2 regions of the Mesorhizobium erdmanii genome follow, and region 2 is predicted to be linked to the other one. Evidence: predicted binding sites of a transcription regulator. Region 2 holds the regulator's gene; the other holds the start of a gene.

Region 1 (7,374 bases), 3.1 Mb from region 2:
GGCGCATGTCGTGGCGGTGGCCTCGGGCAGGCCGAGGATCGCTGTCTAGGCATCTTCCTTCGCCCCGTTCACGGGGAGAAGGTGGCCGAAGGGCGGATGAGGGGCAGCGCGGGCCGGCGCGATTTAGCCGTGCCGCCATTTCACGCAACTCAGCGCCGCCCCTCATCGGGCCGCCGCTATCTTCTCCCCGTAGAACGGGGAGAAGGACGCTGTTGCCGCCGACTTCGCCAGTTCGTCAAAATGCCCGCCTTCACCCTAAGCTGAATTGACCCTGCAACCCCAACATGCCAAACGCCCCGCAAAGCCTTTCATCTGGAGTAGCCTGATGACCGATCGCGTCGAAATCGCCGGATTGCGGATTGCCCGCGAGCTTCACGACTTTGTCGCAGCCGAAGCGCTGCCCGGCACCGGCATCGATGCGGACAAATTCTGGAACGGGTTTTCGGCCATCGTCCACGACCTCGCCCCGAAGAACCGGGCGCTGCTCGCCAGACGCGACGCCATGCAGGAGAAGCTCGACGGCTGGTATCGCGACAATGGCGCACCGATCGACATGGAGGCTTACAAGGGTTTCCTCAAAGAGATCGGCTACATCGTCCCCGAGGGGCCGGCCTTTTCGGTGTCGACGGACGATGTCGACCCCGAGATTGCCATCGTTGCCGGCCCGCAGCTGGTCGTGCCGGTGATGAACGCGCGCTATGCGCTCAACGCCGCCAATGCGCGCTGGGGCTCGCTCTACGACGCGCTCTATGGCACCGATGCCATCCCCGAAACGGGCGGTGCGGAAAAAGGCAAGGGCTTCAACCCTGCGCGCGGAGCCAAGGTCATCGCCTGGGCCAAGGATTTTCTCGACCAGTCGGTGCCGCTCACTTCGGGCAAATGGGCGGGGGTGAACGGGCTGTCGGTGGCGCATGGCGCCCTGAAGCTCGGCGCCGGCGCCGGCGGCACCACGCTTGCCAACCCCAGGCAATTCGTCGGCTATCGCGGCGATGCGGCCAACCCTGATGCCGTGCTGCTGGAAAAAAATGGACTGCATGTCGAGATCGTCATCGATCGAAACAACCAGATCGGGCGCACCGATCCGGCCGGCATTGCCGACGTGATCCTGGAATCGGCGCTGACCACTATCCAGGACCGCGAGGATTCGGTCGCGGCGGTGGATGCGCAGGACAAGGTCGTCGTCTACCGCAACTGGCTCGGCCTGATGAAGGGCGACCTGACGGAAGAGATCAGCAAGGGTGGAAGGAGCTTCGTGCGCAAGCTCAATCCCGACCGCGCCTACACCGCGCCCGCCGGCGGCACGCTGACAGTGCCCGGCCGCTCGCTGATGCTGGTCAGGAATGTCGGCCACCTGATGACCAATCCGGCGATCCTGGACCGCGACGGCAACGAAGTGCCGGAAGGCATCATGGATGCGGCGCTGACGGCGCTGATCGCGCTGCACGATGTCGGACCGAAAGGCCGCCGCGCCAATTCCCGTGCCGGCTCGATGTATGTGGTGAAACCCAAGATGCACGGCCCGGAGGAAGTCGCCTTCGCCGTCGAGATCTTCGACCGCGTCGAGGCACTGCTCGGCATGGCCAGGAACACCATCAAGATGGGCATCATGGACGAGGAGCGGCGCACCACCGTCAACCTCAAGGAAGCGATCCGCGCCGCGAAAGAGCGGGTGGTGTTCATCAACACCGGCTTCCTCGATCGCACCGGTGACGAGATTCACACCTCGATGGAAGCCGGCCCGATGATCCGCAAGGGCGACATGAAGCAGGCCGCCTGGATTTCCGCCTACGAGGCGTGGAATGTCGACACCGGTTTGGAATGCGGGCTCGCCGGCCACGCCCAGATCGGCAAGGGCATGTGGGCGATGCCGGACCTGATGGCGGCGATGCTGGAACAGAAGATCGCCCACCCCAAGGCCGGCGCCAACACCGCCTGGGTTCCGTCGCCGACGGCGGCGACGCTGCATGCCACGCACTATCACAAGGTCGATGTCCACGCCGTGCAGGCGGCGCTGAAGAGCCGGCCGAAGGCGAAGCTCGACGACATCTTGTCGGTACCGGTGGCGGTGCGGCCGAACTGGACGCCCGACGAGATCCAGCGCGAACTCGACAACAATGCGCAAGGCATCCTGGGCTATGTCGTGCGCTGGATCGACCAGGGCGTCGGCTGCTCGAAAGTGCCCGACATCAACGATGTCGGCCTGATGGAGGACCGCGCCACGCTGCGCATTTCCTCGCAGCACATCGCCAACTGGCTGCGCCACAAAGTGTGTTCGCAAATCCAGGTGCGGGATTCCCTGCAGCGCATGGCGGCCATCGTCGACCGCCAGAATGTCGGTGATCCGCTCTACCAGCCGATGGCGCCGGATTTCGACAAATCGATCGCCTTCCAGGCCGCTTGCGACCTGGTGTTCAAGGGAACCAGCCAGCCGAATGGGTATACCGAACCGGTGCTGCATGCGCGGCGCCTGGAACTGAAGGCGCGCCAAGGTTAAAGCGTATTGCTTTGACCGGTATCGTGTAGATCAACTCCGTCGGCCGGCGCTGCCCCTCATTGCCCCTGCCGCTATTCGCGATTTCGCCAAATACCGAAGTCACGGAAAGCGCCGAGGGTTGCGACAGCATTCTTCTCCCCGTCACCGTACGAGGAGAAGGTGCCGGCAGGCGGATGAGGGGCAGCGCTGTGCTTGGCTATTGATGGAGATGAGAAAAAGACGCGGCGCCTGAATGTCGAAATCGGCGAGAGCTCGGGCTTTCGGCCCTGCTACGCCGCTTGCGCCACACGCTCCGAACTCATGCGATAGGAAATCGCTTCGGCCAGATGGATGCGGCCGACGGTCTCGCTGGCGTCGAGATCGGCGAGCGTTCTCGCCACCTTCAGCACGCGGTGATAGGCGCGCGCCGAAAAGGCGAGTTTTTCGCTGGCGTCCTTGAGCAGCGACAGGCCGGCGGCGTCGGGCATGGCGATCTCTTCGATCACCGCCGGCGCGCAATGCGCGTTGGTGGTGGCGCGGGCGCCGAGCCGCTCGAAACGCTCGCGCTGGAGGGTGCGGGCGCGGCCGACGCGCAGCGCTACTGCCGCACTCTTCTCCGCCCGGTCGGGCCGAATCAGGTCGCTGGCCGAGACGGCGGGCACTTCGATCCTCAGATCGATGCGGTCGAGCAGCGGGCCGGAAATGCGCGCCTGATAGTCGGTGCGGCAGCGGTCGCCGCGCAGGCAGCGATAGCCCGGCTCGCCGGCCATGCCGCAGCGGCACGGATTCATGGCCGCGACCAGCTGGATGCGGGCCGGATACATGACGCGGTGGTTGGCGCGCGCGATCATGCAGTCGCCGGTCTCCAGCGGCTGGCGCAACGCGTCGAGCGTCTGCGGCGTGAATTCGGGGAACTCGTCCAGGAACAGCACGCCGTGATGGGCGAGCGACACCTCGCCCGGCCGCGCGCGTATGCCACCGCCGACCATTGCCGCCATCGAGGCCGAATGGTGCGGGGCGCGGAAAGGCCGCCGGTCGGTCAGCTTGCCCTCGCCGAGTTCCCCCGCCACCGAGGCGATCATCGAGACTTCCAGCAATTCCTTTGGCGCCAGCGGCGGCAGGATCGATGGCAGCCGCTGCGCCAGCATCGATTTTCCCGAACCGGGCGGGCCGACCATCAAGAGATTGTGGCCGCCGGCCGCAGCCACTTCCAGCGCCCGCTTGGCGGTCTCCTGGCCCTTGATGTCGGCAAGGTCGGGCAGGTCGCGCGCCGCGGCGTGGATGCCGGCTTCCGGCCGCGACAGCACCTGCGTGCCACGGAAATGGTTGGCGATGGCGATCAGGCTGCGTGGCGCCAGAATGTCGAATTCTCGCCCTGCCCAGGCGGCTTCCGGGCCACAGGCGAACGGGCAGATCAGCCCTTTGCCCTCGGCATTGGCGCCGATCGCCGCCGGCAAGGCGCCGGCGACGGCGGCGATCGTGCCGTCGAGCGAGAGTTCGCCGAGCACGACATAGCCGGCCAGCATGTCGCCCGGAATGGCGCCAAGCGCCGCCATCAGGCCCAGCGCGATCGGCAGATCGTAATGGCTGCCTTCCTTCGGCAGGTCGGCCGGCGCCAGATTGACCGTCACCTTCTTCGACGGCATCGACAGGCCGGACGCATGCAATGCCGCCTGCACCCGCTCGCGGCTCTCGGCCACCGCCTTGTCGGGCAGGCCGACGATCTGAATGCCGACCTTGCCGGGCGCGATCATCACCTGCACGTCGACCGGCACGGCCTCGATGCCCTGGAAAGCCACCGTGCGAACCCGCGCCACCATTTTGCCGCCCCCGATCTGGGGCTCGCCCCAGGCCTTTGCAATCAGGCCGCGAAGGACCTGTCTCGGAGACAACCATAATTCCCTGAGCAAATCAAGAACATTACAGGAACATGTGGCCGGCTAAATTGCAGCGCGGTTGCGTTGCAGGCCAGCTTGATCAAAGCAGGAACGTCACGAGAACACGCGCAGCCGGGGATCGCGGTCAGGTTGTACGCGATTGAAAAAGCGGAACATGGTTAATACGAAATGAAAACGGGCTGCTTCCGCTTGCTCTCAACCGTGTTGAGAGGGCGACCAGTTCCTCCGGCAATCTGAGGCTGTTGCCGTCTAGCTGGTGACGAAGGCATCGACCGCACCGGAAAGGGATCGATCGATTGCGATCTGCGGTGGAAGCCACTCCATGACAGGGTATCGGAAAGGCCAAGGCATGGCGATCCGGCGCAAGGAGCCGCTTTCCAGAAAAATCTCGTTTACAAGGTCTATGAACCGCTCGCGGTCTCGTTCAACTCGTTTCAAAGTTTGCGAACGAATATGCGCCCGGGGAATTCGCCGCTCTTTCAGCGCCAAGACAGCCTCCGCGACGGATCGAGGATCGGGTGGAACCGTAAGCGAATACTCGTCATCCAGATAAAGGTCTCGGCCGCCAAGGTTCGGCGTGGTGACCACAGGAAGCCCCGCGAGAAGATATTCCGTACTGGCGAACATTGGTCCCTCCACTTCAGAGAGACAAATTCCCACGGCTGCACGATTTAGATGTGTGTTCACGTGAACTGATGACAATCGGACAGGCTTGCCGGTGCCGTCAAACTCGTTGATAAAGACGTGATGCGGCGCGAGTTCCCTGTGCCGATCTATTCGTGCTCTCTCCGACTCCTTCGTAGAGGACTCGTTTGAATCTCGATAGAATACAAATGCACAACGCGGTATGCCAAGAGACAAGTCATGGCGCTTCCACGGAGCCAGTTGCGCATTGTAGATTGCATCAAATTCTACAGGGACATCATCGAGAGGCCTGAATATGTATTCGGAGGTTGTTGAAGTCTTGTTGTGCTGGACGGCGGCCTCGCCGGACTGATTCAACAGACCAGCCTCGGCTTGCGTATTGGACAGGAATATTAGCGAGTGACGGGGATTCCTAAGTCTATGCAGAACGGCATAGGTCCGGATGGCTTTGACGCTAGAACTGTTTTCGATGGACCAGGTCGGCGAGATGAGAAACCAGGCGCGGTGGCTGCGTGGAAGAAGAGGCATATGACTTGCTAATCCGAGGGGCGTACCGGACATTCCGGAATAGGATATGAACGGATCGTCCGACAGCAAACTTGCCTGAAGAGCAGGTTGCGATTTCGCAGGAAGGTGCCCTTTTCTGAGGTTGCGGCCATGACGCAGCATGGCTCTGACAATCTCGGATCTGGTAGGAGGGCGATACCCGTGCTTTAGAGTCAACATGCGGCAATTGCGATCATAAGTACGGAAGAAAACTCGCTGCGGCAGAGAGAAATTTGGCAAAGAAAGTATCACCATCTGATCGACTGAATATCTCAGCGATCAAATTTGGTGTGCGAAGGAGCGCCTCGTGCAAGAAAGCATCCTCCCAAGCGGGGCTGGTTCTCACATCGCACTACCAACCGTATCCGTTTGCGTAGGCTGTTTCAATCAAGAGGCATTCATCGACACTGCGATCCGATCCGTAGCGGCGCAGACGTACACTGCGTTCGAGTGCGTGGTGGTCGATGATCTTTCGACCGACGGTTCCCGCCGAAGGATTGAAGAGTGTCTGTCCCGGCTTGGCGACAGTCGTTTCCGCTTTCTGCCCCGACTGCAAAATGGCGGGCAGTTGGCAACAATAATGACCGGGCTTGACGCGACAGCCGGACCTCTGATCTCCTTTCTTGACGGTGACGATGCCTGGCATCCTGACTTCATAGAATGCCATGCGAGAGCGCATCTCAGTCACACCCGTATCGCGGCGATGTCGACCTCCGATGTGGTGTTGATAGATGCTGCCGGCAATCTGCTTGCTGGCGGTCATCCCGTATTCCGCCTGAATGACCCGCGATCGATACCGAAAATGGGCGGCTACCTGCATGTCGATGCGGAAGCCGACCCAACATTACTATTTATCGATCGGGGTACTGTGGGTTGGTTTTGGTCAACCACATCGGGGATGATGTTTCGTCGAGCTCCGCTTGAAATCATGCGTCCATCTGATCCGGACCAAATAAGGATATGTGCCGATGATTATATGGCTCGTGCCGCCCATATGATCGGGGGAACCGTGAGGATTGAGCGGGCTCTTGGCAGTTACAGGCTTCACGGCGGTAATGGCTGGGCGGACGGGCGCGTCCTTGGTGCCGGAATTGGCCTAGGCAGGATGTCGCCTGATACCGAAATGGTGATACGGCGGGCACTGGCCAATCGTTGGTGCGAGGTGGCGCCGGGACTGGAGCATTTGATTTCCCGCCACTCAATGCGCAGGACCTTGGTCGACCTGATCGGACAGTCTGCGGCTTTTGCATTGCTGGAAAAGAACTCCGATGCGGGTTTTCTGCTGAAAGACTGGGCAACACCACAGCGAAAATTGCAGACCAAACTTATCGGTCTCCTTCCTCCCAAGCTGAGGCCGCGGCGCTTCCGGGACAGAGTTTGATGTGATGAGCCGCTTGCTCAGCGGTCTTATTCGATAAAAACATCATTCGATGCTTCCCTGGACCCCAAAGTCCTGCGTAACAACGCACATTACGCGGCCGACTTCCGCCGCTTTTCCTCCACGCAATCCCAGAACAGGCTGGCGATATCGGCGCCGCCGAATCGCTGAACCTCGCGCACGCCGGTCGGCGAAGTCACGTTGATCTCGGTCATGTAGTCGCCGATGACGTCGATGCCGACAAGGATGAAGCCGCGTTCCCTGAGCGACGGCCCGATGCGGGCGCAGATTTCGCGCTCGCGTTTCGTCAGTTCGGTCTTCTCGGCGCGGCCGCCGACATGCATGTTGGAGCGGGAATCGTGTTCGGCCGGCACCCGGTTGATGGCGCCGACCGGCTCGCCGTCGATCAGGATGATGCGCTTGTCGCCCTTGCG
Region 2 (7,374 bases):
GAATTCCGGGATGTGATCGACATGGCCGATCTCGCCCAGCATGTTGAGCGCCGCCTCGTTGGCGCCGCCATGGGCCGGACCCCACAGGCAAGCGATGCCGGCGGCGATGCAGGCGAACGGGTTGGCGCCCGACGAGCCGGCGAGACGAACCGTCGAGGTCGAGGCATTCTGCTCGTGATCGGCGTGCAGGATGAAGATGCGCTCCATGGCGCGCGCCAGCACCGGGTTGATCTTGTACTCCTCGCACGGCACCGCAAAGCACATATGCAGGAAGTTTGCCGCAAAACCGAGATCGTTCTTCGGGTAAATGAAGGGTTGGCCGATATGGTATTTGTAGGCCATGGCCGCGATCGTCGGCATCTTGGCGATCAACCGCATGGAGGCGACCATGCGCTGGTACGGATCCGAGATGTCGGTGGAATCGTGATAGAAGGCCGACAGCGCGCCGACCACGCCACACATCACCGCCATCGGGTGCGCATCGCGGCGGAAGCCGGTGAAGAAGCGCGACATCTGCTCGTGCACCATTGTGTGGCGCGTCACGCGGTAATCGAAATCGTCCTTCTGCGCCTTGGTCGGCAGTTCGCCGTAGAGCAGGAGGTAGCAGACTTCGAGGAAGTCGCCGTGTTCGGCCAACTGGTCGATCGGATAGCCGCGGTGGAGAAGAATACCGGCATCGCCGTCGATGAAAGTGATTTCGGACTCGCAGCTTGCCGTCGAGGTGAAGCCGGGATCGTAGGTGAAGGCGCCGGTCGTGCTGTAGAGCGAGGCGATGTCGATGACATCAGGCCCGACGGAGCCGCTTCGCACCTTGAATTCATGGGTCTTGCCGGCGAATTGAAGCGTTGCCGTAGCCTCTGGGTTCGCGCCCACATCCAGTTTTTTCGCAGCTTCGGTCATTGCAAACTCCTTCTTGTTTCCTCATGCCGGCAAAGGCAAATTCCGCAGAGCGACACGTCGAAATCACCGCAATGCGCGTATTCGCCACCGCATTCTAGGAGGTGCGTGCCAGATTGGGCCAAGGCACAATGTTGCACTGCGAAACGCGCCTTTCAATGCCAATCTTCTTGGGCCAGGTTGCTCCTAATCGATTTGATCCGCTATGCGCGCCAGGCTTTCCTCGCGCCCGAGCACGGCAAGCACGTCGAACACGCCCGGCGAGGTGCTTTTGCCGGTCAGCGCGGCCCGCAACGGTTGGGCCACGGCTCCGAGTTTGTGCCCTCCAGCCAGTGCATAATCGCGAATCGCGGCCTCCGCCGCCGCCGCCGTCCAGTCGTCTGAAAGCGCATTCAAAGCTTCGTGAGCGCCACGCAGGACCTTGCGGGCATCGTCGTTGAGCAGGAGGGCCGCCTTTTCGTCGATCGGCAGGGGCCGCGTGGCAAACAGGAAGGCCGCGCCGTCGACAAGCTCGACCAGCGTCTTGGCGCGCTCCTTCAGGCCCGGAAGGGCCGCCAGCAGCTGTGCCTTTTTCCGATCATCAAGGCGTTCGGCCATCGCCGGGCCGCCCTCGAGATAAGGCAGAGTGGCGATGAAGATATCGAACAGCTCGGGGTCGGCCATGCGGCGCATATGCGCGCCGTTGATCGCTTCCAGCTTGGCGAAATCGAAGCGGGCCGCGCCCTTGTTGACGTCGCCGATGTCGAACCAGGAAATCATGTCCTTGATCGACATGATCTCGTCATCGCCGTGGCTCCAGCCCAGGCGCGCCAGATAGTTGAGCAGCGCTTCCGGCAGGTAGCCCATGGCGCGATAAGCCTCGACGCCCAGCGCGCCGTGACGCTTCGAAAGCTTGGCCCCGTCGGCGCCGTGGATCAGCGGGATATGCGACATCGATGGCACGTCCCAGCCCATGGCATTGTAGATCACCGACTGGCGGGCGGCATTGGTCAGGTGGTCGTCGCCACGAATGATGTGCGTCACACCCATGTCGTGGTCGTCGACGACGACGGCATGCATGTAGGTCGGATTGCCGTCCGAACGCAGGATGATGAAGTCGTCGAGATCCTTGTTGGGGAAGCGCACCTCGCCTTGGACGCGGTCGTGGACGATCGTCTCGCCCGCGGTCGGCGCCTTGATGCGGATGGCGCCCTTGACGCCGGGCGGTGCCTCGGATGGATCGCGATCGCGCCACTGGCCGTTGTAGCGCGGCGGCAGGCCTTTGGCCCGCGCTGCCTCGCGCATTGCCTCCAACTCGGCAGGCGTTTCGTAGCTGTAATAGGCCTTGCCCAGACGCACGAGTTCCTCGGCCACCTCGCGGTGGCGCGGAGCGCGCTCGAACTGAGAAACCGCGTCGCCGTCCCATGACAGGCCGAGCCAGGTCAGGCCGTCGAGGATGGCAGCGGTCGCGGCATCGGTCGAACGCTCGCGGTCGGTGTCCTCGATGCGCAGCAGCATCGTGCCGCTCGTGTGTTTTGCGTAGAGCCAGTTGAACAGCGCCGTGCGCGCGCCGCCGATGTGCAGATAGCCGGTGGGCGAGGGGGCAAAACGGGTGACGACCTTGTCGGACATGGAACTCTCGCAAACCATCTGAAGCGGGGTGCGGCTGCGCGGACTTTCGCGCGCCCGGCGTTCATGTAGCATAGGGCGTCAGGGGTGCAAGGGGCAGACCCGATGGCTGGACGAGGCCGAGGCTTGGATCAGGGCGAGGACGCCAGCGTTGGCGTCAGCGAGCGGTCGCTGTTTGCGATGCCTTTGGCAACCCCCCTGCCATCGCCTCTCGTGCCCGCGCCCGGCAGCCGGCCGTCGCAGGCGGATAACCCGGCGCCGCTTCAGTCCCCTGCCTCGGGCAGGATCGTGCGTGTGCGGCGGCAACTTGGCCAGGTTTCCTTGCCTCGCCTGCGCCATGGCGTGGCCAAGGCGGCCGAGCTCGAGCTTGACCGTGGCATCGCCTTCCTGCTGGTGCCGGTCTGTCTGGCCACTGGAGTGATCGGCTATTATTCGCTTGACGCGGAGCCTGATTTTGCAAGGCCTGTCGCGGTCGTCGTGCTGATGGCGGTCTGTGCCTTGGTCTCGCGTTCCTGGCCGAAAACCCATCTGGGCTTCATGGCGGCATTGCTATGCGCGCTTGGCCTGCTTGCCGCCAAGGTCGAGACACGGCGGGCGGGTACCCAGATGCTGGGTTCCGAAATCTCGACGCAAGTGACCGGCCGCGTCGTCTCGCTCGACCGGATGGAGACCGGCCGCATCCGACTGACCATAGACGTGACGTCGACCGACCGGCCGAAACTGCGCTATGCGCCGGAAAGGGTCCGGCTTTCGGCGCGCGATATCCCGGTGGAAATGACCGCTGGTTCCTTGGTCACAGGCTACGCCAAACTATTGCCGCCGACCGGTCCGGTGCGGCCGGACAGCTACGATTTCTCCTTCGACAGCTATTTCGCCGGCATAGGCGGCAGCGGCTTCTTTCTCGGCAATCCAAAGCTGGTCGCGGCCGCCGATGGCGAGATGCCCCTCACGGCACGCCTTTTCTCTGGAATAGAAAATGCGCGCGAAGCCATTGCCGATCATATCCGAGCCACCGTCGGCGGTGCCGAAGGCGAGATCGCGGCGGCGCTGATCGTCGGCGTGCGCGCCGGCATTCCCGATGAAATCAACGAAGCGATGCGGCGTACCGGCATCTATCACATCATCTCCATTTCGGGACTGCATATGGCGCTCGTCGCCGGCACCATCATGGGCCTGCTGCGCGGCGCCTTTGCGCTGTTCCCGGTCTTCTCCGCGCGTCGGCCGGTGAAGAAATACGCGGCCGCCGCGGCCCTCTTATCGATCGCCGCCTATCTGGTGATTTCCGGCGTCGTCGTTGCCGCCGAACGGAGTTTCATCATGCTGGCCGTGATGCTGACGGCCGTCCTCTTCGATCGCGCCGCGCTGACAATGCGCAATCTGGCGATCTCGGCGATTGCCGTCATCGTGGTGTCGCCGCACGAAGTGGTCGGCCCGAGCTTCCAGATGTCGTTCGCCGCAACGGCAGCCCTGGTCGGGGCCTATGCCGGCTGGGCTGATCACCATGCGGGAAAGACCAGACCGCCCCCGCCAAAGCGATCCTTGCCTGGATTTCTGACACGAAAGTTCCTGCTGGCGACAGGCGGATTGGCGATGACCTCGATCATTGCCGGCTGCGCCACGGCGCTGTTTGCCATCTGGCATTTCCAGCGTGTGTCGCCGCTCAGCCTGTTCGCCAACCTGGCTGTCATGCCAATTGTGTCAGTGGTGATGTTCCTGGCCGTTGCCAGTGCGTTGCTGATGCCGTTCGGATTGGATGCGCCATCCCTTTACCTGATGGGCAAGGGCCTGACGGCGATGATCGCGATATCGGCTTGGATATCGGAACGCTCGCCGGTCGATGCGGTCGGGCTGATCTCGCAGCAATCCGTACTGCTGGTGACAGTCGCCCTCGTTATCGCAACGATGGCGACAACCTGGCTGCGGCTTGCCGCAGTTCCATTCGCGCTTGCCGGCCTGCTGACGGTGTCGGATACGCGTACGCCCGATGTGTTGATCTCCGAAGATGCGCGGCTGGTCGCGTTGCCGATTGGCGGGGGCGAACTCGCGGTCAACCGGGCTCGTCCGAACGAGTTCACCGTCGACAACTGGAAACGCGCGCTGGCAGCCGAAACCATCGTCGTGCCGGAGATGTTCAACGAGGCAGACGGGCGATTCGACATTGCCGATGCCGTCAATCTGCCCCCAGGAGCGCCATTCTATTGCACGGACGGCGTCTGTCTCGCCCGGCATCCGTCCGGCGCGATCATCGCGCATGTCGAGGACCGCAAGGATACGTGGAAGGCTTGCGGTTTCGCCGATTTGATCGTCGTCAATGACGCGACCGGCTACGACGCCTGCCACAATCCGCTGGTTCTCGTCGTCACCAAACGGCAACTCGCCCGCAAGGGTAGCGCCGCCGTCTTCTTCGACCGCCAATCGGCGACCAGTCCGCCAATCGTCAGCTTCGCGGTGGACGGGCCGTATCGGCCTTGGCACGAGCAGCGAAAATATTCACGCGAGGCGAGGGGGCTGCCGCCCTATCAAAAACCCGGAAAGCCGGCCGCCGTCCCTGCTCAGTAGCGCCGGATCAGCCCGACGAGCTTGCCCTGCACCTTGACCCTGTCCGGCCCGAAGATGCGCGTCTCGTAGGCGGGGTTGGCGGCTTCAAGGGCAATCGAGGCGCCCTTGCGGCGGAACCGCTTCAGGGTCGCTTCCTCCTCGTCGACCAGCGCCACGACGATCTCGCCCGGGCTAGCCGTGTCGGCGTTGCGGATAATGACCGTATCACCATCGAAGATCCCGGCCTCGATCATCGAGTCGCCCTTGACCTCCAGCGCGTAATGCACGCCGCCCATGATCATGTCCGGCGGCACCGAGATCGAATGTGTCTGATGCTGGATCGCATCGATCGGCACACCGGCGGCGATACGGCCCATCACCGGGATCGACACGGCGGGAACCGCGTCGTCGTCATTGCCGGCCGCAGGCAAGCGCGACGGCGCCGGCTTGATCTGGCGGCCGAGGCCGCCTTGACCAACACCGCCTTGACCAAGACTGCCCTGGATGACGCTCGGCGAGAACTTCTTTGCCGCGTTGAGGCCCGGCGCGATCGAATCCGGCAACCGCAGCACTTCCAGCGCGCGTGCCCGGTTGGGCAGCCGGCGGATGAAACCACGTTCCTCCAGTGCCGTGATCAGGCGATGGATGCCCGATTTGGAGGCGAGATCGAGCGCTTCCTTCATCTCGTCGAAGGAGGGCGGGATGCCGCTTTCCTTGAGCCGTTCATGAATGAACATCAGCAGTTCGTGTTGCTTGCGCGTCAGCATGGCGCCCCCCAAGGCATTGGACAAAGGGTATGAACCAGAATCGAAAAACAAACCCAGAACAAACCCTATCTGTTCCAGTTGTGTTCCGCAACTGTTTAAAGTTTAGTGAATTTGTTAAGGCGTCGGAAATTATCTGCCCCGGCGGAGGGCGGCTATCGGCTGATCCTGCCGCCGGCACCTTCATTGAAATTGTTATGGTTAATGGCCTGTGGCCTAGCGCATGGTGACGCTTGGCATCAGCTTCTCAAAGGCGCCTGCGAGGTGGATTTGTATGGTTTGTCGATCCATTCCCGGCGGAACGAAACGAAATCAAAACGCCAACGATCACCGTTTGTCGGGCGCGGCTGGCGGTTCAGGCCTCCGGCGCCGTTCCGGCCAGGACCTGCGCATAGGCGCGGGCATCGATGTTGCCACAGGAGATAACGCAGACGACGTTGCCGGTTGCCTTCTCGCTGCGCGGAACAGCGGCTAACAGGCAACCGGCACCTTCTGCCACGATCCTTGCCTTCGACGCGGACGCGCTGAAATCATCCGGAAACGGCTTTCAGGCTGCCGGCGCGCGCCGTGTAGGTGTTGGCGCCGTTGTCTTCGCTGTGGACATAGACGTGCAGCGTGTAGCCGATATGCGCCGTCATCAGCGCCTTTGCCCGCTCGACATCGCGATCGAGCGCCGCCTCCATGATGGCGGTGTGATGCTCGATGGCGATCGCCTCGCGAAGTGCGTCCATTGCCTCGCCGTAGCCGTCCTTGAGGCCGGCCGCCGCTCGCAATGTCGGCGCCAGGCCGAGAAAACGATGATGCCGCCGCAGCTGGTCGGCGATCGTCGAGCGGAATCGCAACAGCCAGTTGGACGTCGCCGCACTTAGCAGCGCCGCATGGAATGCCTCGTGGCTCTCGTCCCACTTGTCGACTGCCGCATCGGAAGGGTCGTCGACCGCGGTCTTGCAGCGCGAGAGCCGGTAGTGAGCGGTGACAACCGCGTCCTCCCATTCGCTGCCGCCGTTCGCGATCGATTCGATGAACAGCGGCATTTCGACAACCATCCTCGCGCGCGCCAAATCCTCGAGCTCGGCTCGCGACACGGGAGCGACGGCAAAGCCGCGATTGCTGATGGCGGTGACGAGGCGCTCGGCTTCAAGCCGGGACAATGCTTCGCGCAACGGCGTCCAGCCGACGCCGTATATGCTGCGCAACGCACTCAGCTTGAGCGGCGCCCCCGGCATGAGGCGGGTGGCCAGGATATCGCGACGCAGCAGCTGATAGGCGGCTTCCGTCTTCGTGGAATTGTTCTGATCCTGCATCACGATCCGTCCATCATCGGGCTTGCGAAAATTATATATCATGGGGACGTATGGCAAGAATTATATATAATGTTTGACACGCGGCGAGCGACTGACCATGATCGCGGCAGTAGCCGCCCGATGAGCGGCGCTGATCAAATCTGGGAGGAAATGATGTTGAAGTCGAAATCCGCTTGGCTGTCGGGACTGGCGCTGGCAAGCGCATTGATGGTCGGAATCGGCAGCGCCGCGGCCGATCAGATCCGTGTCGGCATCGCCAATTT

What was found. Region 2 encodes LexA, which represses DNA repair genes until DNA is damaged. Its sites were predicted from a motif close to TGTTCNNNNTGTGTTCNG; they were not measured.
Region 1: EB233_RS03700 (YifB family Mg chelatase-like AAA ATPase) is a predicted target of LexA. The motif match lies at 4,387-4,404, and genes of this name have one in related genera.

Annotation. Positions count from the first base shown of each region.
Region 1 is NZ_CP033361.1:793,852-801,225, reverse strand. Features, by position in the region: gene EB233_RS03710 (hydantoinase/oxoprolinase family protein) at 1-49, shown strand, start outside; gene EB233_RS03705 (malate synthase G) at 326-2,494, shown strand; gene EB233_RS03700 (YifB family Mg chelatase-like AAA ATPase) at 2,764-4,293, opposite strand; gene EB233_RS03695 (glycosyltransferase) at 4,621-5,685, opposite strand; partial or broken gene EB233_RS32325 (glycosyltransferase family 2 protein) at 5,870-6,199, shown strand; gene EB233_RS31715 (glycosyltransferase family protein) at 6,365-6,943, shown strand; gene gshB (glutathione synthase) at 7,033-7,374, opposite strand, start outside.
Region 2 is NZ_CP033361.1:3,940,695-3,948,068, forward strand. Features, by position in the region: gene gltA (citrate synthase) at 1-900, opposite strand, end outside; gene gltX (glutamate--tRNA ligase) at 1,084-2,508, opposite strand; gene EB233_RS19085 (ComEC/Rec2 family competence protein) at 2,611-5,064, shown strand; gene lexA (transcriptional repressor LexA) at 5,058-5,810, opposite strand; gene EB233_RS19095 (hypothetical protein) at 5,840-6,037, shown strand; gene EB233_RS19100 (hypothetical protein) at 6,163-6,306, opposite strand; gene EB233_RS19105 (GntR family transcriptional regulator) at 6,338-7,111, opposite strand; gene EB233_RS19110 (ABC transporter substrate-binding protein) at 7,265-7,374, shown strand, end outside.